DNA from 4 places in the Aeromonas salmonicida genome. Region 1 is predicted to be linked to each of the others. Evidence: riboswitches for the same ligand, from Rfam matches in the RefSeq annotation. Region 1 holds a riboswitch; each other region holds the start of a gene.
What was found. Region 1 has a riboswitch for cyclic di-GMP ahead of ONZ54_RS19980 (hypothetical protein). Riboswitches for the same ligand answer to the same signal wherever they lie in the genome.

Region 1 (3,208 bases):
GTTCACCAAGTTGAAGGCAGTGGTAGGCTCGCCCAATACAATGGCAGCACCACCCGGAGCAGTCATCTTGATACCAGCACCTTTAGCTTGACCACCACCGATAATCAGCAGGCTCGGATCAATACTATCTTTGATGCCACTGAAGGTGACTTTTACAGCATCTTCATCAGGAGTGATTTCACAGTTCAGCAGTTTGATGCTGAACGGCTTGGAGTTGGACTCACCACCTTTGACCAGCTCTTTGGTGCTGATCTGGCCCATTTCAACAACCTGGTCAACAGACTCGGGAGCAACGGAGCAAGGGGCATTGATAATTTCACCGTTAAAGGTGACTTTACCTGAACCAGCACCGCCGGCAGCAACAGCAGAGCCGCACAGCAGCATGGAACCAACACCCATAGCAACCAAAATTTTATTAGCGTTCATTCTTTATACCTACATTAACGTGTGTTTTATCTCATTACCTAAACCATGCTGGAGTCACAGTGTTAAATAATGAGACGATATGCCACACAGCTACTCTTGCATGACTTTTTCTTCATTAAGCCGGTGAAGATATGAGCCAGACAATCAGTTGCTCTGTGTATGTCCAATTTTATCAAGCCAAGGCAGAAGACCGTATCAAAGGCAGTTCCCGCTACCTTTTATATCTGCACGAATACATATCCATGTAAGCCGTGTAGAAATACTGCTTTCAACCTTTGCTTGGGAAACAAATTAACGACGTATTTGATGCACATCAAATACATTTTGATTTTTATAAATCTTTTTTTAAACACTTTAAAATCATACACTTACAATCGCAACGGAACACATTGAAATAACAAAACACCATTATCAGCACTGTATTGAACATTGGCGATATTAAATTAACCAATAACCTAATCACACCACAAACCAAATTAACAAAAAACCAACATTGAGCACGATAAATATACTCTCCTGGCCATGTTTCTGATCACGTTCAGGCAATCAGGCAATCAGGCAATCAGGCAATCAGGCAATCAGGCAATCAGGCAATCAGGCAATCAGGCAATCAGGCAATCAGGCAATCAGGATTATCTGAAGCTGCCTGTGATGCACAAGAGGTCACACCTTGCTCTCACGGCAGGGATAACATTCAAAGTTTCCATGTCAAATAACATTGGCTTTAAAACATCCGCAGTTGTTGGCTCACTCTTCACAGGCATTCATAATAATAAATTTAATTGGAAGGAAATAAAATATCATCAATATGGGACCGGCATATTTCCCCACCAATACTAATCGACACTTGTGAGGTGTGACTTATATCCCATCTTTTTTTATAGCGATTGATTTCTCAAAGTGGGGTGTTATCATCCGGACATAGAGTAAAGGGCAAACCGATCGAAAGGTCGGGACGCAAAGCCACCGGTCTAAGGGTGTAGATACCTAAGACAGCGGAGCTGCCAACTGAGAAGAGTGATGTCATGATCTGAATGCCATTCTCTTTGATTGCGTTGCCCTTTTCGTACAACGACATGTGACGAAAAGGACATAAAATGAACACTTGCATCCCCTCCACCGGTTCTGTCCGCAAAAGCATTATCCGTTGCGCCTCCTCAGCCGCCACCGCCTTGCTGCTTGGTGCTGCACTGTTGCCCGCTACCGCGTCGGCTTACGATGGCACAGTGACCCTGACTGGTACCATTTATGAATCACCCTGTGACTTTTCTGACAACAGCGTGACCTGCTATTCCGGCGCACAGCGCCAAACCCTGGATTTGGCCAGCCTGCGACAAACTGGCAGCCTCAACGCCATCAATGGCACCCTGAATTACAAGCTGTCAGAAGGCAGCAATAGCATGGCCATAGTGACCGTCAGTTACCTCTAGTTTCCTCCTGAGCCTGGCTCAGGATTGCTTGAGGATCAGGGCCGGCATACCGATTGGTTTGTCGGCAGCCTGTCTTGGCCACTGGCAAAGCAACCTCTGTTGCCTTTGTGTCGCGTCCCTCTTGTCAGTCTCGGTTGCCCCTCTGCTCCGCGTCCTCTCGACCTGTTCCCCTTCCCTATCCACCCTTTCCTGGGTCACAGCATCATGACCACATAAACGCCTGGCGATCGCCAGCACAGAGCCTCCATACCATTCGGACATGAGGCACACCTGCCCACGGCACAGCAAACCTCAAACGAGAGCTGGATCACATTCACAGCGTGGAGGCTTAGATCCCCCCCAGATGGCAGATGAGTCCTTGCTATCACTGCAGCCCCCAATGAGACTCAATGTGTTTTGATAGATGCTAAATAAATGATTTATATGGCCTGATTGGTGAGTTGATACCCTTTTGGAACTTAGTACATTGCCCGCGATAACCACGCAGACTCTCATCCAAAGGGATAAAAATGAACAATCTGGGTACAAGGTTGCTGCTTCTGGCAGCACCGGGCCTGCTCGCCACCTCGGCGCTGGCCAATTACTCCCCCACCGACTGGCAAGCATACCGGCTGAACGGTGAATCGAGCCGCCAGCTGAGCGATCGCGTCACCGAAGTCACCTACGAGCTCAGCGCCCGCAATGACGATGCCCCCTATCAGCAACTGCGCGTCTATCGCCGCTTCGACTGGAACGATAGCGACCTCAGTGCTCTGGCGGAGCAAGTCTGCGGCGAGCCGCAGCTCAGGATTGAGCAGGGCTGGCAGATCCGTTACCTCAGCTGCGAGCAGGTGGTGCCGGCAGGCAAGGCCATCCCGGCCAGCAGCTATGACTATGGTTACGGCATGGAGCAGGGCCGCTGGGAGCCATTGATCGGCACCCCGACCGCACCGCGCCAGGATCGTATGCCGCTGGTCGAGCGCATCATACTGGGTCACAGCGAGCAGGAGCTGGATCGCTGCGAGCTCAACGCCCAGGGCCGCTGCGCCGAGCAGGTTTGGCAATATCAGCCGCAAAACTGGCAGCAACTCAGCGTGCTGGAAGAGACCCCCAACGAGCGGGATGGCCGCCTCGAGCAGATCTTCTTCCGCCTGCAACCCGTGCCAGGCAGTCAGGCTGCCAGCCAGGTGAGCGAGATCCACGTATGGCGCAAGTACAGCTGGCAGCTGGATGAAACCAAAACCCAGCAGGAGTGCGATGAACCCCAGACCCGCCAGGAAGGGGACAAGACCATCAGCTATCGGGTTTGCCGCCAGACCCTGCCCGCCGGCAGCGAGGTGCAGGTAGTACTGAAAGACACCGGCTATCAATAC
Region 2 (3,208 bases), 460 kb from region 1:
GTCATACAAGGCGGTCTGGTGCCCCAGCTCGGTGTTGGTCCAAGCGCCGTTGAAGTCGTAGCTCATCAGGAAGATGTGATTCATGTATTGCTGGGCGGCGCGATAATCCACCTTGGCAATCTTGTCATCGCCAGCACTGATGGCGGAGGTGAGCTCGTAGGTGCGGCCCGTCTCTGCGCTCAGCTCGTCGAGCATGGCGCGCAGCTCCTTCATCAAGAGCACATAGGTCTCGCCATCGGAGGCATTGCCAAGATCCGGGTTGGCTCCCTGGCCACCCGGGAACTCCCAGTCGATGTCCACCCCGTCGAAGAATTTCCAGGTTTGCAGGTACTCTTTCACCGAGGCGACGAAGGTGTCGCGCTTGGTCTTGTCACCAAAGAAGAAGAAGGGGTCGGAGAGGGTCCAGCCGCCGATGGAGGGGAGAATTTTCAGGTCCGGATAGGCCTTCTTGAGCGCCATCAGGTTGCCAAAGTTGCCCTTGTAGGGCTCGTCATAAGCGGTGAGATTGCCCTGCCCCATCTGGATGGCAGCCCAGGGATCGTGGATGGAGACCTTGAAGTCCTCCCGCCCAGCGCAGGAGCGTTGCAGCGCCTCGAAACTGCCGGAGATGGACTTGAGACTGTCGTTGATGCCATTGCCACCACAGATGGGGGTAAAGCCGTAAAGAATGTGAGTCAGGTTCTGGGCCGGGACCTTGTCCACGGTGAACTTGCGGCCATAGACGCCCCACTCCACATAGTAGGCCCCCACCACCTTGCCGGATTTGTTGGCGTAAGGTTTGTTGTTCTCCTGCAACGGTGCCTTGAGCGGCACCAGATGGCTGCCATCGGTGTCGGCCACCAGAATTTCTTTCTTGTCGGAGAGAGTGCAACCATCGGCATTGCACAGGGCCACCTGCATCTGGTAGCGGCCCCCCTTGGTCACCTTGAAGTTGGCGGTGCCGGAGGCTGACGCGGCGCCGGACCACACCTCCTGGCCATCGAGCAGTACCTTGGCGGTCTGGCCGACATCACCGGACCAGAGATTCCAGCTCACACTGACCGGCGCACCATCGGCATGTACCTTGACCAGTTTGTTGTAGGAGGTGGCGGCTTGATCGACTTCGACGATGGCGAACTTGGTTTCGCCCCAGCCGATGGTGGGTTTGCCGGGGGCGGCAGCGAAGGCAGAGGAGGCACACAGACCCCCGACCAACAACGCCAGTACTGAGGGTTTTGGACTTAACATAGTTGAATATCCTTATTTCGTTCTTGGAATTAACAACGAAAAAGGCAACGCCAACCAGACAGGTAACGCAGACAACATCGCGCCATGGCTTGGCCCATGGACGAAACAACCTGTGGTGGCCCCGCTATCTTAGGTACTGCTGACCCTTAGACCGGAAGCTTTGCGTCCCGGACTTTCGTCCGGTTTGCCTTTTGCACAACTTGATTTGCGACAAAAAATAATCGCCGGTTGAATATAAGGAGTTAAACGAGGAAGGGCAAACCCCTGGCAGGTTATTAATAAGCCACTTTTTATCGGAAAATAGCCCCAAACGAGAAGAAAAGACGCTTTGTTGTGTAAGAAAGCGCCGATCTTGACGTCTCGGGGCTGAGATTAAAAATCAGACGAATTACTTGTTTCGTGATCATCATCAAGTTTGGCAGGCCGCAATATGCTGTTCATCAGCGCACGCAACTTGAGCGGTTTGACCGGTTTGCTGATGTAGCCGTAGCCGTGTTCACGGATCTGCGCCTGCAACTCGCTCTTGCGATCCGCACTGATGATGATGCCGCCAATGTCGTTGCCATGGGCGAGGCGCAGCATGTGCAGGGCCTGCAACCCTGTCTTGCCGTCATCCAGGTGGTAATCGGAGAGCACCAGCTGCGGCAGGAAACCGCCGGCGATGAGATCCTCCGCCTGAGCCTGGCTCTGGGCACACACCACCTCGCAGCCCCAGCGCCCCAGCAGGGAGTGCATGGCGATGAGAATGTCGCCCTCGTTGTCGATGCAAAGCACCCGAACGCCTTCCAGTTGGCTGTCCCGCAGGGCGGGCGCCGCCACTTGCGTCGTTGCAACAGGGCGGGTCGCCAGATTGAGGGTGATGGCAAACACGGATCCCGCCCCCGGCCAGCTGCGCAGGGTCAGGTTGTGGCCCAGCACCAGGGCGATGCCGCGGGCGATGGCGAGCCCCAGACCCAATCCCTGCTCCTTGGCGGTGCGGGAGTGATCGAGGCGGGAAAATTCGTCGAAAATCGCTTCCTGCTTGTCGAGCGGTATGCCGGGACCGTTGTCCCACACCTCAATGCGCACCTTGTCCCCCAGACGGCGACAACCGAGCAGCACACGGCCGCCCGGGTTGTAGCGAAACGCATTGGTGAGGAAGTTTTGCAGCACCCGTCGCAACAGACGCACGTCGCTGTACACAGCCAGCTTGCTCTCCACCACCGAGAACTGAATGCCCCCCGCCTGGGCCAGCACCCCGAACTCCGCCTTGAGGTTGTCGAACACGTCGTGCAGGGCGAAATCGAGCTTTTTGGCCTTGAACTTGCCCGCCTCGAGCCGCGAGATGTCGAGCAGATCCGTGATGAGATCCTCGGTCGCCCCCAGCGCATCGTCGATGTGACGGGCGATGCGGGCCGTCTCATCCCGGGGCGGCAGCATCTCCAGCAGGGAAGAGGTAAACAGCTTGGCGGCGTTGAGGGGCTGGGTCAGATCGTGGCTCACCGCCGCCAGGAAGCGGCTCTTGGAGTGGTTGGCCCGCTCCACCTGCTGGTTCACCAGCAGCAGTTGGCGGTTGAGCTCCGACAGCTCGTGGGTACGCTCGGCCACCCGCGCCTCCAGGTGTTCGTTGGCTTCCCGCAGCACCCGTTCGGCGTCGCGAAACGGGGTGATGTCGGTAAAGGTCATGACGAAACCGCCGGCCGGCATGGGGTTGCCCTGCATCTCGATCACCCGGCCATCGGGTCGCTCCCGCGCCGAGATGTGGGGGCTGCCGCGCTGCATGAAGGCGACCCGCCGTGCCACCTGGGCCTCGATATCTCCCGGGCCGCACAGCCCCTGCTCGGCGTTGTAACGGATGATCTCCTCGATGGATCGCCCCATCTGGATGAGGCCGGGCGGGTAGTGGAACAGCTCTATGTAGCGCCGGTTCCAGGCCACCAGCTTGAGCTCTCTGTCCACCACGGAGATCCCCTGCCCCATGTGCTCTATGGCTCCCTGCAGC
Region 3 (3,208 bases), 1.2 Mb from region 1:
CTGGCTGCACCAGCCTCGGTAGGGGAAGGGCTTGCACTGATAGACCTTGCCGTTCTTGGGTTGCAACACCTTGGTGCCGTCCGTGTAGGAGGTCAGTCCCTGCGGGAAGGTGAACTGGTAGTCACCGCCACCTGCCGAGTCCTTGAGCATCAGGTCCAGGGTCTGCTGCAGGGCTTCGCCACCCGCCTTTGGCTTGGCCTCGATCACCAGTTGGTGGTGACCTGCGCTGAGCCCGGTGAGCGGCATGGTGAAGCTCTGGCTGCTGTCCTTGATGTCGGCGGCAGACTGGCCCCTGGCCACACCACCATGGTCATACAAGGTGTTGGTGACAGTCAGATCCCCCTGGGCAGTGATGGTGAAGTCGAGGGTCACCTTGCCGTCGTCGAGCAGGTATTCGCTCTCCAGACCGCTCACGCTGATGTCGTTGCCCACCGGCGGTTGCAGCTGTTCGAGCTGGATCTCGACCCGTTCCAGTGCGCTGCCTGCCTTGAGGTAGACGGGGTTCTGGCCGTAGACGGGGTTGAACTGATTGTCGGCGTTCTGCTGACCGGCGCGGATCTGGCTCTGCTCCGTATTGATCTTGCTGGCCAGGGCATGAGCCCAGTTGTTTTTCTGGCCCTGCTCCGTGGTGGTGATGGTCAACTCGGTTTGCAGATCGGGGCGCACGCCATTGGCGTCGAACACCAGAGCTCTGGCCTTGTCACCGGCCGCCAGATCGGTGGAGGGATAAATGGTGCCCCCCTGGCTCCAGCTCAAGGGGGGCTGAGTGCCTCCCTTGAAGTTGGCATCGATCAGGTTGTAGAAGCTGTTGCTGGTATCACCCACTTCCCACACCCCCAGGATCAGCTGATAACCGGTGCGCTCCGGCAGGTTGCAGTTGTGAGTGACCTGCTTGGGCGGCTGTACCATGTTGCCATCCACCACGCAGAAAGGGGTGAGATCGAAGGCGGCACGGGTCAGCGGCTGGTTCGGGTTCCAGTCCTGTTTGGTGAGGTAGTAACGCCAGTTGCGGGTGACATGGTTGGCGGTGAAGGTCCAGCTGATGGCGAATGGCCCGGCCTGTACTTCACGCCTGGTCCAGCGATCGCTGGTCTGGGCGTTCAGCTCACTCCAGCGGGAGCTGCCCGCCGAGGCAATCTGACCATCCTGAGGGCCTGATTGCGGGAAGCCGGAGGGGCCCTCCACGCTCTGGGGTTCCCATTGCACAGCGCCACACTGGCTGTTGCCACCTTTGTTGCACAGGTAGTTGCGGCTCTCGGGCTGGCTGATGTAGCCGTGGGCGAGTACGCCACCACTGGCCAGCAGCGCCAGCGCTGCCGCGACGTGATTGAGTTGGATTTTTGCTGCCATACATTCCTCTGTTCGATAGATGTGGGCAGTCAAGTTGGCAGGGGAGTTCCCCGATACACACCTGAGTGTGGCAACCCCGCTATCCTGGACGACATGTCTTTAGACCGGAGGCTTTGCGTCCTGGCCTTTCAACCAGTTTGCCAAATGACTACATAAAGGGTCATGGTGTCGCGTCTTGCGACACTACCATCATGACTAATTTTGATTAGTTAATTAAGTGTAAATGTTTACAGCTTGACTCATCGGAGTAGAGCTAAAACTTAACGTTATGTTTTTAATGGTGTATTTAATCGGCAAGCTAAGCTGAATGTCGCCCATCATGTCGATAAAATGCAAAAATTCGACATTTTTCATCAATGAAAAAATCCTCTGCCAGCGGGCTGGCAGAGGATGAATTGCGACAGAGCAAGACGGATCAGTGGCGAGCGCGGGGGCGTTCGGCCTGATGTGATTGCTGATGCAGCGGGGCCAGCCGCTGTGCCAGGGTCTGATCGATGGCAGTGCCCAGTTTGAACACCGACAGCCGCTCATCCAGACTGCGGGAGAGGTCTGCCAGCAGCTCGCTCTCTTTCGCCAGATAGGTGGCGGATTGTGACATCTCCTGTGCCGAATCATTGATGCCACTGACGTTGCGGTTCATATCCTCGGCCACCACGCTCTGCTGTTCCGCCGCAGTGGCTATCTGGATCGCCATGTCGCTCACATGCTGGATGTGGTTGACGATGAGGGAGAGATCCTGCCCTGCCTTTTCGGACTGGCTGACGCTGCTCTCCGCCAGCTTGCGGCTGGCATCCATGGCACTGGCGGCGGTCACTGCCCGCTGCTGCAATTGGGCTATGGTGCTCTGTATCTCCTCGGTGGACTGGCGGGTGCGGCTCGCCAGCTGGCGTACCTCGTCGGCGACCACGGCAAAGCCGCGTCCCTGTTCCCCGGCCCTGGCTGCTTCAATGGCGGCGTTGAGGGCCAGCAGGTTGGTCTGCTCGGAGATGGCGCTGATGACGGCTGTCACCTCGCTTATCTGCATCACTCCCTCCTTGAGCTGATTGACCTGCTGGGTGGCCTGTTCCACCTCGGTGGCCAGCGCCTGTATGCCATTGACACTGGCATGCACGTCACGGTTGCCCAGCCCGGCCTCGCTGGTGGCTTCCTGGGTATCCCGGGCGGTATTTTCGGCGTGACCCGCCACATCGGCAATGGTGGCGCTCATCTCGTTCATGGCGGTGGCGAGCTGGGAGAGTTGATCCCGCTGGCTGTTGACCGCCTGATTGGTCTCCTCTGCCGAGGAGGCGATCCGCAGGGCGGCATCTGCCACGTTGCGGGCCCCCTGGCTGGCCTCGATCAGGGCGTGACGAATGGCGTCGAGCCCCTGGTTGGTACAGGCGGCGACGACCCCCATTTCATCCTTGCCGTGTACCGGTATGCTGATCACCAGATCCCCGGCCGCCACCTGCTGCATGGCTCGCTTGATCTCGGCCAGGGGATTGACGATGGAGCGGCTGATGGCAAACCCCAGCAGCCCCATCAGCAGGATCACCAACAGGGTGGCGCCGCCCATCAGCTGGTACTGGGACCAGATGGTGGCCTGAATGTCCTGCAGCAGTACGCCCGAGCCCAGGATCCAGCCCCAGGGCTGATAGCCGGCGACCAGCGACATCTTCTGGGCGGCATCACCGGAGGGTCCTATCCACTGGTATTCAAGGCGGCCATGCTGGCCCCCCTTGCCGAGTTCCACCATGCGTTGCCAGTGATCCCCGGCTGTCTCGGTGCCGCTCTGGCCCATCTGCTGGCCAACCAGTTCCGGTTTGACGGGGTGTACCACAACGTGGCGAGTTTCATCGAGTACGAACAGATAGTTGTC
Region 4 (3,208 bases), 1.6 Mb from region 1:
AGCATGTACTTGCGCCCATCCTCGGTCCCGGCATTGTCGAGCCGCGCCCGTAGGGTCTTCATCAGCACCTCGTAGTTGGCAAACAGCTTGGCACGGCACTGGTTGGAGAGCGGGAAGTCGTTGGGGTTGCCCGCATCCTTCATGGAGGTGGGGTACTCGTAGTCCACATCCACCCCATCGAAACCGTACTGGCGGATAAAGCTCACCGCCGAATCGGCAAAGGCGTTGATGCCGGCTGTATTGACCGAGCAGTCGCCCTTGGTGGTGGCGGTGTAGAAGCCGCGGGTATCGGCCCAGCCTCCGACCGAGATAAGGGTCTTCACGTCCGGATACTGCTTCTTGTACTTGGAGATCAGGTTGAAGTGGCCCTGATAGGCGAATTCGGGATCCATCTCGGCGCCCGGCACCCCATCCCAGGTCAGCTTGGTGGCTGCATCATCCACCTTGATCTGGTGACTCTGCTCGTCCACCGCCGCGAAGGCGTAGTTGATGTGGGTGAGCTTGTCCCAGGGGATGTCGTTCACCAGGTAGGCGGGCAGGCCATTCTTGCCAGTGCGCCAGGAGGTGAAGTAACCGATCACCCGGCGGGCGTGGTCATCCCCCATGCACTCGTAACCGTCCGGGCGATAGATCTGGCGAATGTCACAAGAGAGGTTGCCACCTGTGGGCGGCAGCGCCGCCTCTTCCACCTGCACATCGACCTGGGCAGACTCGCCCACCAGATTTTCCTTGTCGGTCGCTACCAGCTTGAGGGCGGCAGCCCCCTTGCTCTGGGGCGTCCAGCTCACCTGCCAGGGGGCGCTGGTATCTTCGCCCACCTTCTTGCCATCTACGTAGAGCTCGACCCTGGCCACGTCATTGTTGGCATCGGTCACATTGCCACTGACCGCCACGCTGCGCCCCAGGGTTACCTTGGCGCCGTTGGCCGGGCTGCTGATGCTCACCCCGGGCGCCTCTGGCGCGACCACGGCGTTGACGCTGAAGCTGGCATCCGCCTCGCTCAGCACAGTGCCATCCTTGTCCAACCCACGAGATTTGAGTTGATGGGGGCCGACACCGGTAGCGACCCAGCTGGCCGACCAGGGGGCCCCGCTGCTCACCGCCACCGGCTGACCATCGATCAGATACTCGACCTTGACCAGGGCGCTGCTGTTGCCGCTCAGGGTGACCGCAAGGGCCACGGGTACACCTTCGTTGAAAGCGCTACCAAGAGCGGGCGAACTGATTGCCAGCCCAAGGCCCGGAGTCGTGCCGCCGTCGTTGAACAGCTTCCAGGCATCGGCCCAGACAGCACCCACACCGGGGGCATAGTGATAGGGGGATGCCCCGCACCAGCCGGAGTAGGGAAATTCTTTGCATTCGTAGAGAGCGCCTGCGTTGCTGACCACATCACCAGCCTTGTAAGCGGTGCCGGCCTGATAGGCGGGATAAGCGGCTTGTGCCCAAGCGGGCATGGCAGCCAGGGCCACCAGCATGGCAAGCCTGCTGGGCCTTAAGGTCTGTTGCATATTGTTATCTTCCTTGTTTTGTCTTGGCATTGGTCACCAGGGCAAAGAACAAGCGCAACCGGCGTGATGGGAGCAGACAACTGGCAATGGACGTGCCACAAACACCACCTTCACCCTGGGAAGCCCCGCTATCTGGATCGACTGATCTGGAGACCGGAGGCATTGCGTCCCGGCATTTCGACCGGTTTGCCCTTTACCTGGGTTCCGTGAGGAACAAGCCGAGTATAGGAATCAACCAGCAGAGTCTCAATCTTCATTCTCGAAGAAAAATATGTGGATGCAAGCCAGATCACACTTTCCCGAGAACAGTGAATTAATGATTTTGTCATTAATTTCATAATGTTAGTCAGGTCAAAAAAACCAGCACTGCCCTCATTTGCATCCCGGTAATGTGCGTTGGCTCACTGGTATGACGTGCCAGAAATGTGACAATGCGCGCCCTTGGTCAAGGTGCCAAGGCTATGGAAACACTGGCAAAAAATAAAAAAGGAACCGTTATGAAAAGAACACGTACCCTGCTGTCGCTGGCCGTGGGGTTTGCACTCGCGTCCCCGTCCGTCCATGCCGCCAGCTTCAGCTGCCCGGCTGACAGTGCCCTCACCCCCATCCCCGTCATTCAGGGCATTGGTGGCAAGAGTCCCCTCATCCCCGATGGCAAGTTCGAAAGTGCGCAGAGCGTCACGGTCAAGGCGGTGGTCACGGCACTTGGTGAGAGTCTCAACAAGGGTTTCTACCTGCAGGATCTGCAAGGGGATGACAATCCCCAGACGTCGGATGGCATCTTCGTCTACCTCAACGACAAAAACTTCGCCAGCAAGTACCCGGACATCAAGCCGGGTGCCGAAGTCTGTCTGGAGGCCAAGGTCGAGGAGTACTACAACCACACCCAGCTCAAGCCGGTCGTTGACAGCAGCGCCCCGCGTCTGCAGGTTCTCGCTCAGGGCTCTGTGCCTGCCGCCGTGCCGCTGCGGGTACTGGAAAACGAGACCCTGGCCCGGGCGCTGGAGCGTCACGAAGGGATGCGGGTACGCCTCGATGCTGACAGCGCGCTCAAGGTAAGCCGCAACTTCAGCTATGACTACGCCGCCAAACGCAACAATCTGGTGCTGTCACACCAGGCACCGCTGATGAAGCCGACCCAGCTGCATGCCGCCGACAGCAAGGAAGCAAAGGCGCTGGCCAGGGCCAACGCCCGCAACCGGGTATTCCTCGAGTCTGACTTCAAGGCCGCCGATGGCAAACTGCCCTGGCTGCCAGGCTGGGATCCGGAGCAGGGTTATCTGCGCATCGGCGATGCCCCGGTCAATCTGGATGCGCTGGTGGGCTACAGCTACAACGAATACCGGTTGATAGTGCCGCAGGATCAGGTGATCACCGCCGGCGATCTGCTGCGCACCGGCGATAACGATCGCCAGAGCGCACCGGCCCGTGCCGATGGCACCGATTTGCGTATCGGCAGCTTCAACGTGCTCAACTACTTCACCAGCCACTCCAGCGTGGGGGGGGGCCTCAATGTGCTGTGCAAGGATCAGGCGGATGCGGACAGCGCCAAGGGCTGCAACCGCGGCGCCAAAAACCTGGAGGACTTCCAGAAACAGCGCGCCAAGATAGTCAACGCCATCACTGAGATGGATGCCGATCTGCTCGGCCTGATGGAGATGGAGAACAACGGCTTTGACAGCCACTCAGCCATCAGTGAT

Region 2: linked by a shared signal. The riboswitch ahead of ONZ54_RS17735 (glycosyl hydrolase family 18 protein) and the one ahead of ONZ54_RS19980 (hypothetical protein) in region 1 are both predicted to bind cyclic di-GMP.
Region 3: linked by a shared signal. The riboswitch ahead of gbpA (N-acetylglucosamine-binding protein GbpA) and the one ahead of ONZ54_RS19980 (hypothetical protein) in region 1 are both predicted to bind cyclic di-GMP.
Region 4: linked by a shared signal. The riboswitch ahead of ONZ54_RS05030 (glycosyl hydrolase family 18 protein) and the one ahead of ONZ54_RS19980 (hypothetical protein) in region 1 are both predicted to bind cyclic di-GMP.

What each region holds. Positions count from the first base shown of each region.
Region 1 covers NZ_CP110645.1:4,287,131-4,290,338, forward strand. The annotation lists gene ONZ54_RS19975 (fimbrial protein) at 1-426, opposite strand, end outside; cyclic di-GMP riboswitch class I at 1,349-1,435, shown strand; gene ONZ54_RS19980 (hypothetical protein) at 1,524-1,856, shown strand; gene ONZ54_RS19985 (collagenase) at 2,366-3,208, shown strand, end outside.
Region 2 covers NZ_CP110645.1:3,824,584-3,827,791, forward strand. The annotation lists gene ONZ54_RS17735 (glycosyl hydrolase family 18 protein) at 1-1,227, opposite strand, end outside; cyclic di-GMP riboswitch class I at 1,339-1,426, opposite strand; gene ONZ54_RS17740 (hybrid sensor histidine kinase/response regulator) at 1,600-3,208, opposite strand, start outside.
Region 3 covers NZ_CP110645.1:613,542-616,749, forward strand. The annotation lists gene gbpA (N-acetylglucosamine-binding protein GbpA) at 1-1,350, opposite strand, end outside; cyclic di-GMP riboswitch class I at 1,417-1,502, opposite strand; gene ONZ54_RS03065 (methyl-accepting chemotaxis protein) at 1,766-3,208, opposite strand, start outside.
Region 4 covers NZ_CP110645.1:1,009,775-1,012,982, reverse strand. The annotation lists gene ONZ54_RS05030 (glycosyl hydrolase family 18 protein) at 1-1,508, opposite strand, end outside; cyclic di-GMP riboswitch class I at 1,624-1,709, opposite strand; gene ONZ54_RS05025 (ExeM/NucH family extracellular endonuclease) at 2,006-3,208, shown strand, end outside.